Regions from separate parts of the Promicromonospora sp. NPDC019610 genome, predicted to be linked through region 1. Evidence: predicted binding sites of a transcription regulator. Region 1 holds the regulator's gene; each other region holds the start of a gene.

The links. Region 1 encodes LexA, which represses DNA repair genes until DNA is damaged. Its sites were predicted from a motif close to TCGAACANNTGTTCGA; they were not measured.
Region 2: a site for LexA is predicted at 2,017-2,032, ahead of ruvA (Holliday junction branch migration protein RuvA). Genes of this name have one in related genera too.
Region 3: a site for LexA is predicted at 2,355-2,370, ahead of ACH45N_RS14805 (DUF222 domain-containing protein). Genes of this name have one in related genera too.

Annotation. Positions count from the first base shown of each region.
Region 1 covers NZ_JBIRXX010000001.1:2,341,087-2,345,500, forward strand. Annotated here, with positions in the region: gene ACH45N_RS10425 (ATP-dependent DNA helicase) at 1-1,101, shown strand, start outside; gene ACH45N_RS10430 (L-lactate dehydrogenase) at 1,111-2,100, shown strand; gene lexA (transcriptional repressor LexA) at 2,173-2,988, opposite strand; gene ACH45N_RS10440 (LysM peptidoglycan-binding domain-containing protein) at 3,180-3,671, shown strand; gene nrdR (transcriptional regulator NrdR) at 3,834-4,316, shown strand.
Region 2 covers NZ_JBIRXX010000002.1:1,564,672-1,569,085, reverse strand. Annotated here, with positions in the region: gene pdxT (pyridoxal 5'-phosphate synthase glutaminase subunit PdxT) at 1-521, shown strand, start outside; gene ACH45N_RS18640 (YebC/PmpR family DNA-binding transcriptional regulator) at 590-1,351, shown strand; gene ruvC (crossover junction endodeoxyribonuclease RuvC) at 1,408-1,974, shown strand; gene ruvA (Holliday junction branch migration protein RuvA) at 2,079-2,705, shown strand; gene ruvB (Holliday junction branch migration DNA helicase RuvB) at 2,698-3,801, shown strand; gene yajC (preprotein translocase subunit YajC) at 3,941-4,372, shown strand.
Region 3 covers NZ_JBIRXX010000002.1:708,236-712,649, forward strand. Annotated here, with positions in the region: gene ACH45N_RS14790 (sigma-70 family RNA polymerase sigma factor) at 1-1,172, opposite strand, end outside; gene ACH45N_RS14795 (YrdB family protein) at 1,364-1,741, shown strand; gene ACH45N_RS14800 (iron chaperone) at 1,816-2,172, opposite strand; gene ACH45N_RS14805 (DUF222 domain-containing protein) at 2,423-3,058, shown strand; gene ACH45N_RS14810 (DUF222 domain-containing protein) at 3,022-4,230, shown strand; gene ACH45N_RS14815 (MFS transporter) at 4,323-4,414, opposite strand, start outside.

The DNA of each region.
Region 1 (4,414 bases):
CCCGCCGAGCGGTTCCCGAACGGCCTGCCTGACGAGCTGCGCCTGGCCGTCGGCGCGGTGCGCGATGCCGCGCGCGAGGTGCTGAGCACGCTCAAGCCCGAGGGTGGCAAGGGCGCCCCGGGCAAGGACGCCGGCCAGCCCGACCCGGGACTGAAGATGGCCCAGGGCGCCATGCTCCAGCTCTTCGAGACGGCCGAGCGCATGGCGGCGCAGGACACGACCGCGGACGTGCTGTGGTGCTCGCGTCCGGACAACGGCTGGGGCGGGTTCGGCGACAACGTGACGCGGCTGCACGCCGCCCCGCTGCACGTGGCCGGCCTGATCCGCACGCACCTGCTGGGCGAGTCGACGGGGGTCTTCACCTCGGCGACGCTGGCGCTGGGCGGCACCTTCGACGCCGTCGCCGGCACGCTCGGCCTCAACGGAGCGGACGCCCCGCCGTGGCAGGGCCTCGACGCCGGCAGCCCGTTCGACTACCCCAAGCAGGGCATCCTCTACATCGCGCGGCACCTGCCCGCTCCCGGCCGCGAGCCGACCACGGAGGCGCAGCTCGACGAGATCGCCGAGCTCATCACCGCTGCCGGCGGCCGCACGCTCGGGCTGTTCTCGTCGCGGCGCGCCGCGAACGCCGCGGCGGAGGCGATGCGGGAGCGCCTGGACTTCCCGATCCTGGCGCAGGGTGACGACCAGCTCCCCACCCTCGTGCGTGAGTTCGCCGAGGACCCTGCCACGTGCCTGTTCGGCACGCTGTCCCTGTGGCAGGGCGTCGACGTGCCGGGGCCGTCCAACCAGCTCGTGCTCATCGACCGCATCCCGTTCCCGCGCCCCGACGACCCGGTCAAGGCGGCGCGCGCCCGCGCCGTCGAGCAGGCGGGCGGCAACGGGTTCATGGCGGTCTCGGCGCAGCACGCGGCGCTCCTGCTCGCGCAGGGCGCGGGACGCCTGGTGCGCAGCATGGACGACCGGGGCGTCGTGGCGGTCCTCGACCCACGGCTCGCGACGGCGCGGTACGCGTCGTTCCTCACCCGGTCGATGCCCGGGTTCTGGCCCACCACCGACCCGAAGCTGGTCCGCGCCGCGCTCGCCAGGCTCGACACATAGCCTGAGGGCATGGCAGCCCCTTCGGACGTCACCGCAGCCCAGCCCGCCGGGTCCCGCACCACCAAGATCGCCGTGGTGGGTGCGGGGGCCGTGGGATCGACGCTCGCCTTCGCGGCGCTCACTCGCGGCTCGGCCCGCACCATCGCCCTGCTCGACATCGACCGGCAGAAGGTCGACGCCGAGGTGCTCGACCTGCAGCACGGGCTGATGTTCACGTCGCAGGCGCACGTGATCGGCTCGGACGACCCGGCGGTGTGCGAGGGGGCCGACGTCGTAGTGGTCACGGCGGGCGCCAAGCAGAAACCGGGACAGAGCCGCGTCGACCTCGCGGAGGCGACGATCGGGCTGATGCGCACCATCCTGCCGGGCCTGGTCGAGGTGGCGCCCGACGCGACCTACCTCATGGTGACCAACCCCGTGGACGTGGTGACCTACGCGGCGCTCAAGATCTCGGGGCTGCCGCGCGAGCGGCTCTTCGGCAGCGGCACCGTGCTCGACTCGTCGCGGCTCCGCGTCGTGCTCGCGGAACGGTGCGGGGTCGCCGTCGGGAACGTGCACGCCTACATCGCCGGCGAGCACGGCGACTCGGAGATCGCGCTGTGGAGCTCCGCGTCGATCGGCGGCGTGCCGCTGCTCGACTGGGTGCCGGTCGGCGGCGCCGCGCCCCTGGACGCCGCGGTGCGCGCGGAGGTGCACCGCGAGGTGGTCGACTCGGCCTACCGGATCATCGCGGGCAAGGGCGCCACGAACTACGCCGTGGGCCTGGCCGCGACCCGCATCATCGAGGCGGTGCTCAAGGACGAGCGCCGGATCATGCCGGTGTCCTCGCTGCTGGACGACTACCACGGCATCAGCGACGTGTGCCTGTCGGTGCCGTCCCTCGTGGACCGGCGGGGTGTCACGAGCACCGTGCAGGTGCCGATGTCGGACGACGAGCTGGCCGGGCTGCGCGCGTCGGCCGACAGCGTGCGCGCGGTGCAGCGGCGTTTCGGGTTCTAGCAGCAACGGCACAGGCCCGACCACCGTGAGCCGGTGGTCGGGCCTGTGCTCGTCTCGAAGCCTGTCGAGACCTCAGAGGCTGCGCAGCACCGCGACGACACGACCCAGGATCTGCGCCTCGTCACCCGGGATGGGCTCGTAGGCCGGGTTCTGCGGCAGCAGCAGCACGTGCCCGTCGGTCTGCTTGAAGGTCTTGACCGTGGCCTCGCCGTCGATCATGGCGGCGACGATCTCGCCCTGCTCGGCCACGTTCTGGCGGCGCACCACGACCCAGTCCCCGTCGCAGATCGCGGCGTCGACCATCGAGTCGCCCGCGACCTTGAGGAGGAACAGCTCGCCGTCACCGACGAGCTGGCGGGGGAGCGGGAAGACGTCCTCGACGACCTGCTCGGCGAGGATCGGGCCACCGGCCGCGATGCGACCGACGAGCGGCACGTACGACGGCGGCGGGGTGCTCGCGTCGTCCGGCACCGAACCGCCCCAGTGGACCTGGCCGCTGCGCCGCGGCTCGGGCCAGTGGATCTCGCCGCGCGTCGGCTTCTCGACCTGCTCGGCCAGGGGCTCGACGAGCTCCATGGCGCGCGGCCGGTTGGGGTCGCGGCGCAGGAAGCCCTTCTTCTCCAGCATCTGGAGCTGGTGCTTGACGCTCGACGGGCTGGCCAGCCCGACGGCCTCGCCGATCTCACGCATCGACGGCGGGTATCCGCGCGTCTCGAACGACTGCCGAATCGTGTCCAGCACAAGGCGCTGCCGCTCGGTGAGGCGGTCTGCCGGCGAGATCGCGTGCACGTCGGCGACCGCCCCGTCGCCCGGCGCGTCCAACGTGGCGACACCCGAGAGTGCCGTGTCGACGGCTCTCGTGTCGCTGGTCCCGTCCCGTCCCGTCATGCCCGTGCCCCTCCCGTTCCGACAAATGTTCTCCTGTGCGCTGCCCACTCTAGATCACAAATGTGCTCGGCTCAAACGAATGTTCGAGCGCGTCTCGACTTCTACGGTGTCCCGTGCTACACAATGGTACGAGCGTTCGACGAACGTGTGTATGACGGACAAGAGTTCGAGTCACCTTACGAGGAGGGGCCATGGGGGACGTGATCCCGCTGCGGCAGTACACCCCGGCGTACGGGCCGGCGTATGCGACGGTGTCCGGATCGGGCGCGGCCCGGGCCTATCGGCCGGGACCGGCGTACACCCCGGGCCGGGTGCCCGCGCCGCCCCGGCCCCGTCCCGCTCACTCGTACACGCCCCGCGGCCCGCGCACGGTCGCCGACCGGCTCGGTCTCGCCGGGCTGCGGCTCACCCGGCGCGGCCGCTTCGTGCTGGTGCTGCTGGCGATGCTCGTGGTCGCCCCGATGGCCACGTGGGGAGCGACCGCCGTGGCGAGCTCGCCGGGCGAACCCACGGAGGTCCGGGTGCACGCCGTGCAGCCGGGGGAGACGCTCTGGGGCTTCGCCGAGCAGATCGCGAAGCCCGGGGAGGACGTGCGGCAGGCGGTCGCGCGCCTGCAGGACCTCAACGAGATGACGTCGGGCACCGTGCGGGTCGGCGAGCTCCTCCTGCTCCCGAAGGACTGACCGGAAGGCCCTCGAAAAGTGGCCGGACGCCCCGACGAAGTGGACGGAGGCCACGATTCGCCGTCAAATGTTGCGGCGATGTTGCATGGGGGTGGTTTGCCCGCTTACGGTCGGGGCGCGACCGGATGTCTCCGGTCCGTGGCCGACCACGCAGGAGTCAGCATGCACTGCCCGTTCTGTCGCCACGCCGACTCGCGCGTGGTGGACTCGCGGACCGCCGACGACGGCCTGTCGATCCGGCGCAGGCGGCAGTGCCCGAACTGCAACCGGCGGTTCACGACCGTCGAGACGGCGAGCCTGTCGGTGGTCAAGCGTTCCGGCGCGACCGAGCCGTTCAGCCGCGACAAGGTCGCCGCCGGGGTGCGCAAGGCCTGCCAGGGCCGCCCCGTCAGCGACGACGACCTGGCGATCCTGGCGCAGCGGGTCGAGGAGACCCTCCGGAGCAACGGCAGCGCGGAGATCGACGCGTACGAGGTGGGCCTCGCGATCCTCGGCCCCCTGCGCGAGCTCGACGAGGTGGCCTACCTCCGGTTCGCGAGCGTCTACCAGTCGTTCGACTCGCTCGAGGACTTCGAGAGCGCCATCACGTCCCTGCGGGCGGAGCGCGCCGAGCGTGCCGCGGAGCGGGCTGCCGCGCAGGCGTAGCGGGCCGAGCGGGGCGCGCGTCGAGCCGGGGCTGAAAAGCGATTGGCACCGTGGCGCGCGGTGGTGCAGGCTGGGCCCGACGACGGACCCGATCGAGG
Region 2 (4,414 bases), on a different contig from region 1:
CCGCGGTCGACGGGCTCGTGCTGCCCGGCGGCGAGTCCACGACGATCGACAAGCTGCTGCGCATCTTCGAGCTCCGCGACCTGCTGCAGGCCCGGATCAAGGAGGGCCTGCCGGTGTACGGCTCGTGCGCGGGCATGATCCTGCTCGCCGACCGGATCCTGGACGGGACCGCCGACCAGCAGACCGTCGGCGGCATGGACGTCGTCGTGCGGCGCAACGCGTTCGGCCGGCAGGTCGACTCGTTCGAGACCGACCTCGACTTCGCAGGGATCTCCGACGTCGACGACGGCGGCCCGGTGCGCACCGCGTTCATCCGTGCCCCGTGGATCGAGGAGGCCGGGCCTGAGGTCGAGGTGCTGTCCCGCATCCCGGCTGTGGATACGCAGGGCCGTCCTGTGGCGGCCGCCGGTAGGATTGTCGCAGCACGGCAGGGGTCGCTGCTCGCCACCGCCTTCCACCCCGAGATCACGGGGGACGCGCGCGTGCACGGGCTGTTCGTCAGCATGGTCGCGGGCGGCTGAGCGGGTTCCCTCGCCGTTCGTCAGCCAATTGATAAGAGCCATCGAAATGCAAGGAGTCAGGTAGAGGCATGTCAGGTCACTCCAAGTGGGCCACGACCAAGCACAAGAAGGCCGCGATCGACGCCAAGCGCGGCAAACTCTTCGCGAAGCTGATCAAGAACATCGAGGTCGCGGCGCGGACGGGCGGCGGCGACCTCGCCGGTAACCCGACGCTGTTCGACGCGGTCCAGAAGGCGAAGAAGTCGTCGGTCCCGAACGACAACATCGACCGCGCGCTGAAGCGCGGTTCGGGCGAGGGCGCCGACGCCGTCGACTACCAGACGATCATGTACGAGGGCTACGGCACCAACGGCATCGCCGTCCTGGTCGAGTGCCTCACCGACAACAAGAACCGGGCGGCCTCCGAGGTGCGCCTGGCGTTCTCCCGCAACGGCGGCAACCTCGCCGACCCGGGCTCGGTGTCGTACCTGTTCTCCCGCAAGGGCCTGATCGTGGTGCCGAAGGCCGACGGCGTGGGCGAGGACGAGGTCATGCTCGCCGCTCTCGACGCCGGCGCCGAGGACGTCACCGACCAGGGCGAGGTCATCGAGGTCCTCACCGAGGCGACCGACCTGGTGCCCGTGCGTACGGCCATCCAGGAGGCCGGCATCGAGTACGACTCGGCCGACGTGATCTTCCACCCCTCCATGCAGGTCGAGGTGGACGTGGAGGGTGCCCGCAAGATCATGCGCCTCATCGACGCGCTGGAGGACAGCGACGACGTGCAGAACGTCTACGCCAACTTCGACGCGAGCGACGAGGTCATGGCGGCGCTCGACGAGGAGGAGTAGGCACCTCCCGGCCGTGTCCGCCCGGGTGCCGGAACCGCACGTGAGAGGGTTTCTCCGTGCGCGTTCTCGGTGTTGATCCCGGTCTGACCAGGTGCGGCGTCGGCGTCGTCGACTCGCTGCCCGGGCGGCGGGCCCGGATGGTCGCCGTCGGCGTCATCCGCTCGGACGTGGACCTGTCCACGGACCTGCGACTGCTACGCATCGCGGAGGGCCTCGACGCGTGGCTCGACGAGCACGTGCCCGACGTGGTGGCGGTCGAGCGCGTCTTCGCGCAGCACAACGTCGGCACGGTGATGGGGACCGCCCAGGCGGCGGGCCTGGCCATGGTGGCCGCGGCCCGCCGCGGTGTGCCCGTCGCGCTGCACACCCCGTCGGAGGTCAAGGCGGCCGTGACCGGGTCGGGGCGCGCCGACAAGGCGCAGGTGACGACGATGATCACCCGCATCCTCGACCTCGACGAGGCCCCGCGGCCCGCCGACGCCGCCGACGCGCTCGCGCTCGCCGTCTGCCACCTGTGGCGCCCCGCCGGGGCCCTGCAGGGCGGCGACCGGCACGAGCTCACGCCCGCGCAGCGCGCCTGGGCCGCGGCCGAGCAGGCCGCCAAGCAGCACCCCCGCCGCTGACGGCGTGCCTCCCCGGAGGGCACCCCACGCTTGTTAGGCTCCTCGCACGAACGTTCGATACCGGAACATCCGGCGAGTGAACATCCAGCAAGGAGGGGGAGCCCGTGATCGCCTCGCTGACGGGGACCGTGGCCTACGTGAGCCTGGACCGCGCGGTGGTCGACGTCGGCGGCGTCGGCTACCTGGTGCACGCCACGCCCGCCACGCTGGCCGCGCTGCGCGTCGGCGAGACCGCCGGCGTCGCCACGAGCATGGTGGTCCGCGAGGACTCGATGACGCTGTACGGGTTCGGCGACCCCGACGAGCGGGACGTGTTCGAGGTGGTGCAGACCGTCTCCGGCGTCGGGCCGCGTCTGGCGCTCGCCATGCTCGCGGTGCACACCCCGGACGCCCTGCGCCGTGCCGTCGCCGGCGAGGACCTCGCCGCGCTGACCCGCGTCCCGGGCATCGGCCGCAAGGGCGCCCAGCGCATCGTGCTGGAGCTCGGCGACCGGCTCGGGCCGCCGTCCGGCACCGGCGTGGCGGAGCCCGCGCCCAGCGCCGCCGCTGGGGCCACCGACCACTCCGAGCGAGTCGTGGAGGCCCTCGCGGGCCTGGGCTGGCCCGCCAAGCAGGCCGACGACGCCGTGGCGAAGGTGCTCGCCGAGGCGGGCGCCGACACCGTGGCGGCCGACGAGGTCGCCTCGACGCTGCGCGCGGCCTTGCGTGTGCTGGGAGGCCACCGTGGCTGACGTCTCGACCGAGACGGAGGGCGGCGGCCGCATCGTCGCCCCGAGCGCCGACGAGATCGAGCGGGCCGCCGAGGCCGCGCTGCGCCCCAAGCGGCTCGACGACTTCGTGGGCCAGCGCGTGGTGCGCGACCAGCTCTCCCTGGTGCTGCAGGCCGCGATGGCGCGCGGCAACCCGCCCGACCACGTGCTCCTGTCCGGCCCGCCCGGCCTCGGCAAGACGACGCTGGCCATGATCATCGCGGGCGAGCTCGAGTCGCACCTGCGCCTGACCAGCGGGCCCGCCATCCAGCACGCGGGCGACCTCGCCGCCGTCCTGTCCTCCCTGGAGGAGGGCGACGTGCTGTTCATCGACGAGATCCACCGCCTCGCGCGTCCCGCCGAGGAGCTGCTCTACGTCGCCATGGAGGACTTCCGGGTCGACGTCGTGGTCGGCAAGGGCGCCGGGGCGTCCGCGATCCCGCTCGCGCTGCCGCGGTTCACCGTGGTCGGCGCCACCACGCGTTCCGGCCTGCTGCCCGCCCCGCTGCGCGACCGCTTCGGGTTCACCGGGCACATGGACTACTACTCGCCCCAGGAGCTGGAGCGGGTCATCCTGCGCTCCGCCGGCCTGCTCGGCGTGCACCTCGACCACGCCGCCGCGCACGAGATCGCCGGCCGCTCCCGTGGCACGCCCCGCATCGCGAACCGGCTGCTGCGCCGCGTGCGCGACTGGGCCCAGGTGCGCGGCGACGGCCGGCTCGACCTGAACGCCGCCCGGGCCGCCCTGGAGGTCTACGAGGTCGACCTCATCGGCCTCGACCGGCTCGACCGCGCCGTGCTCACCGCCCTGTGCACCCGGTTCGGCGGCGGACCCGTGGGCCTGTCCACGCTCGCCATGACCGTGGGGGAGGAGGCCGAGACCGTCGAGACCGTCGCCGAGCCCTACCTCGTGCGCGAGGGACTGGTCGGGCGCACCCCGCGCGGCCGCGTCGCGACCCTCGCCGCGTGGGAGCACCTGGGCCTCACGCCGCCCCCGCAGGCGACCGGCAGCACGGCCGGGACGACGACCGGCCCCGCGACCGGGACCACCGGCCCGGGAACTTTGCTCGACCCCTGACGTTGTCGTTGTGGCGCCCCCGCAGCGGGCAGCCCGGGGATCCACGCCCGAGCACTACACTGGTTGGGATCCTCGTCGTGCGCCACGAACGTGCGCAGCACATCCGACACAGCAATCGAACAGGGACCTCACCGTGGAAATGCTCATTCTCGTCGCGATCCTCCTCGTGGCGATGTTCTTCATGTCCTCCCGCACCCGCAAGCAGCAGCGCGCGGCAGCGGAGTTCCGGAACAACCTCACGGTCGGGGCCAAGGTCATGACCGCCTCCGGGATGATCGGGACCGTCGTCGACGTGGACGAAGCGAACGACCAGGTGACCATCGAGTCCGTCCCCGGCAGCCAGACCACCTGGCTCCGTGCCGCCATCTCCAAGCAGGTCGAGGAGCCCGTCGCCGACGACGCGGACACCGACAACACGGCAGATGAGGCCGACGTCACAGCAAAGAGCGAAACGGGAAGTACGATCAGCCCCGACGCGACCGACGTCCCCGACGATCTGTCTGGCCTCGACACCGCCCAGCGCGAGTACCGGGAGCAGCAGCGACGGGACGCCGACGCAGACGGCAAGTGACGGCCGCGCCGTCCGGTGACCCCGGACGGCGCCGAACCCGCG
Region 3 (4,414 bases), on a different contig from region 1:
CGGGCCGCCGTCCGGGCGGCCAGCGCGCTCTTCAGGGCGGCCTGGAGCCGGTCGAGATCCGCGAGCTGCCCCAGGTGCCCGAGCTTGTCCGGGTTGATCACGCCGCGGATACCGACGAGCAGGCCGCCCGAGACCTCGAACGACCAGGTACCGATGAGGCCGCCGCCCACGACGTCGTCCGCCACGATGAGCAGACCGGGCTCGCCGCCCACGAGCGCGCGCTCGAAGTGGAGCGGCGCGCCCCGGCCGATGAAGGCCGCGAGCATCCGGGCGACCGTGACACGGCCCGCGACCGGCCGGGCGATCGACATGCCCTGGGGCACGTTCCCGCCGCCGTCACCCGTGAGCACCACGTCCTCGGCCAGGAGCTCCAGGAACGAGTCCACCGCACCCTCCTCGCACGCGGCGAGGAACCGGGACACGAGCTCCTCGGCGCGGGCCCGGTCGCTCGCGGTACGCCGCCCGGGATTCGGGGCGTGGGGTGCGGGCGCGTCCTGGTCCGGGTGCTGGGGCGCTCCGGGGTGCTCTGCTTCGGACTGTCGTGTCCCCGCCGGCGGTGCTGCGGACTGCGGCCCCACGCGCCGCGCGATCCGCCGTCGGGCGCGTGAGGCGAGCTGCCGCGCGGCCACCTCGCTGGTGCCGATCACGTCGGCGGCCTCGCTGTGCGGAAAGCCGAGCACGTCGTGCAGCAGGAACGCCGCGCGCTCGGACGGCGTGAGGGTCTCCAGCAGCACCAGGAACGCGGTGGAGAGGTCGTCGGCGAGCTCGGCGTGCCGCGCGACGTCGGGCGCCGGCGTCGCCATCGCAACCGGTAGCGACGGGACAGGACCGACCAGCGGCTCCGGGAGCCACTCGCCCACGTACTGCTCCCGCCGCACCCGCGCCGAACGCAGCACGTCGATGGCTATGCGCGTGGTCACCGTGGTGACGAAGGCGTCGGGGTTGCGCACGTCGGGCGCCTGCGCGACGCGCGTCAGCGCCTCCTGCACCACGTCCTCGGCCTCGGCCACGCTGCCCAGCATCCGGTAGGCGACGGCGAACGAGAGCGGCCGCAGCCGGCCGAGCGCGGCGTCGTCCAGGTAGGTGCCGGTCCCTGGAGCGGTGTCGGACGCGGTGTCGGGCGGCGTCGTGCCGGTTGTCGCGGCGGACGGCGAGGTCGGGGGCTCGGTCATGCGGACATGCTCTCGCGTCATACCCCTCTGACGGTACGGGGGCGGCAGACGTGACACCTCCGCGCCGGACAGGGGCAGGAGTAGGAGCCGCGACGGGGACAACAGGGGCAGGAGCAGGGACGGGGACGGGGACAGGGCAGACGTCGGGACGACGCGTGAGCCCTGGTCACAGGGTGCGTACGCTGGCGCGCGTGAGAACAACTGCGCTTGTCGTGCGCTTCCTGCTCGAGCTCGCACTCGCCGCGGGCGCGGGCTACGCCGCCTGGAACCTCGCCGACGGCGCATGGCGCGTCGCCGCCGTCCTCCTCGCGCCGGCCGTCGTGATCGCCCTCTGGGCGTCATTCCTCTCGCCGAAGGCACCCGTGTCTATCCCGGCATGGGCACAGGTCGTCCTGGAGGCGGCCCTCTTCGGCGGCGTCGGGTACCTGTGCTGGCGCGCGGGAGCCTCCTCCGCCGGCGTGGCGCTCGCGGCCGTGTGGGCGGTCGACCGGTTGGTGCTGTGGCTGACCCGCAACCAGCGCAGCGTGCTGGAGCCCGAGCGCGACCCCGGGCCGCGCCGGGCCAGCTGAGGCGTGGGCGCCGGGGCGCTGAGTGCGACCCCCGGAGGGGGCGGCGGCGCGACGTGACGGCTCGACGCGACCGCTCAGCGTGACCGCATGGCGTCGATCTCGTCGCGGCGGAACAGCACGAGGCGGTCCAGGACGTCGTCCGGCAGCGGCTGGTCCGGTGTGAACCGCACGGTGCCCTTCGACGTCGAGAAGTCGGTCAGGTCGGGCGCGAGCGCGTCGATCGCGGGCGGGCTGAATGGGTGCAGCCCGATGTGCTTCGCGGTGGCACGCGCCGAGACCAGCGGGCTGCCCCGGTAGCGCAGGGCGGCCATGCCGTAGCTCATGCCCTCCTCGGCGTCCGGCACGAGCTCCAGCGCCCGCGCCCGCACGTGCTCGACGGCGTCCTTGGCCGGCCCGTCGAGGCCGGCGATGTACTCGGTGAACTCACCCATGAGCACAGCCTCGCGAGGTCGGGCGGGTTCCGCGGGGGCAAGCGGATCCTGAGTTTGTTCTCACCGGGTCCGGTCCCTTCTGCTGAGTGGTGACGAGCCTCTGCAGCGTGGCTCTCGGGCCAGCGTATGCCGCGCCGGGCTTGATGAAGAGTTATCCACAGATTACAAGTGCACCTCGCGGTGCGTATAAATGTTCGAGATAATGGTGTCAGGCGGACAACGAGGGCAGGGGGTGGCATCGGTGGACTCGATGGAGGGAACGGGCTTTGAGGGTGCGCCCTTAGCGGGTGCGGGTGGCGTGGCGTCGTTGGAGCAGGTGTTGGACCGGATCGAGGCCGCGGTGGGGGAGCTGGCGGGTCTGGTCGCTCCGGAGGTCCTGGAGGGTTGGGGCGCTCCGACGATCACCCGGTTGATGCAGGCCCATACGAGGATCCGTAAGGTGACCGCTCGCCTGGAGGGTGTGCGGTTCACGGTGTTGCCGCGGATCGAGGACGACGGTTCCTGGCGTAGCGGTGGCATGTCGCGCACGTTCGCGTCGTGGTTGCGGTTGCGCGAGGGTGTCTCGGCGTCTACGGCGCGGAAGGATGTGACGACGGCGCGTCGGTTGGCGCAGGCTCTCCCGGGGACGCGTGAGCGTCTGGTCGCGGGCACTCTGGGTGTGGACCATGCGCGGGTGATGGCGGAGGTCGCGCCGACGAGCCGGACCCGGCAGGACGCGTTGGCGTGGTTGGTCGAGACCCGCACGGGGGAGGTGACGACGCCGGAGGTGTTCGTGGACATGGTCGCTGTGGATCTGCCGGACCCGGCTGACGACCCTGACGGTACCCACACCGCGACCGGTTCACGCAGGTGCTGGCTGAGGCGATCGCCGCGGGGACCCTGGTGACGGGGGAGGCCCTGGTGCTGCGTGAGGCGCCGGTGTTGAACGCGGATCAGTTCCGGGTGGTGGCGCGCCGGTTCGCGACGGTGACGGACCCGGACACGGACGACGTCGACGATGACAAGGCGGCCCGGGGTGAGTTCTTGGACGTGTCCAAGACGTTGGGTGGGTTTCATGTCGCGGGGTTCTTGACCGATGAGCACGGTCTGCTGCTGACGGCGGCGGTCACGGCGCTGGTCGGTGCCCCGGCCGCGGGGGACGACCGCACCCCAGGGCAGCGTCGTGCGCAGGGTCTGGCGGACCTGGCCCGTCTGACCCTGGACATGAACGCTGTGTCTCCGGGCGCGGCGATCGCGCCGCATCTGAACGTGACAGTGTCGTGGTCGGAGCTGGTCGCTCAGGTCACTCGTACGCGTGCGGGGTTGTGCCTGACCTGCGGGCAGGCCGTCCCGGGCCGGTCGGGCGCAGCAACGGTGGGTGGATCGAACGTGGTCGTGGCGGGGTTGGGCGGGTCGCGCCCGGGAGCGTCGAGCACCGGCGTGCCGGGTTCTGGTGTGCCGGGTGGTGGTGTGTCGGGTGGTGGTGGTGTCGGTGGTGCTGGTGCATCGGGACCGCCCGGCGACCTCACCAGCGTGGGTGCTGGGCCCGGTGCGGGTCCTGGTCCTGGCCTGTTGGGTGCAGGTGGTGGGGTGTTCACGGAGTCCGGTGGTCGGATCCCGCGGGGCTTGTTGCGCCGGTTGGCGTGTGACAGTGCGGTCACCCGGGTGGTGTTCGGTGCGGACGGCGCGGTGCTGGACGTCGGTCGTGCGCAGCGGACGGTGTCGGGGCAGATGCGGCGTGGGGTGATCGCTCGGGATGGGCATTGTGTGTTCCCGGGGTGTGATCAGCCGCCGTCGCGGTGCGAGGTTCATCATGCGGTGACGCACTGGGCCCAGGGTGGTGGCACGTCGGTAGCCAACAGTGCATTGTTGTGCTGGTTCCACCACCAGCTCGTCGACGCCCGCGGGATCACCATGTCCTGGGCGGGCAAGCCCACCCCCGGGAACGCCGCGGGTGCGCTGGTCGAGACGGGGTGGGTCTTCACTGATCCGCGGGGTCACCGCATCCGAGTCCCCGAACCCATCGACCCACCCGCCGCACCACCAGCCACCGCCACGCCACCAGCCACCGCCGCATGATGCCCACGACCTCCACGGCCACGGCCGCTGTCACCACCAGCGGCCGTGGCTCGATCACCGGCGCCGCGGGCCAGGAGCGCGCCGCTGCCGATTCACGGCACGGCCTGCGGAACTGCGACGCGGGTCCTGCCCGCGAGCGCGAGCGCGGCCGCCGCCAGCAGCCCCGTGAGCCCCAGCACGACGG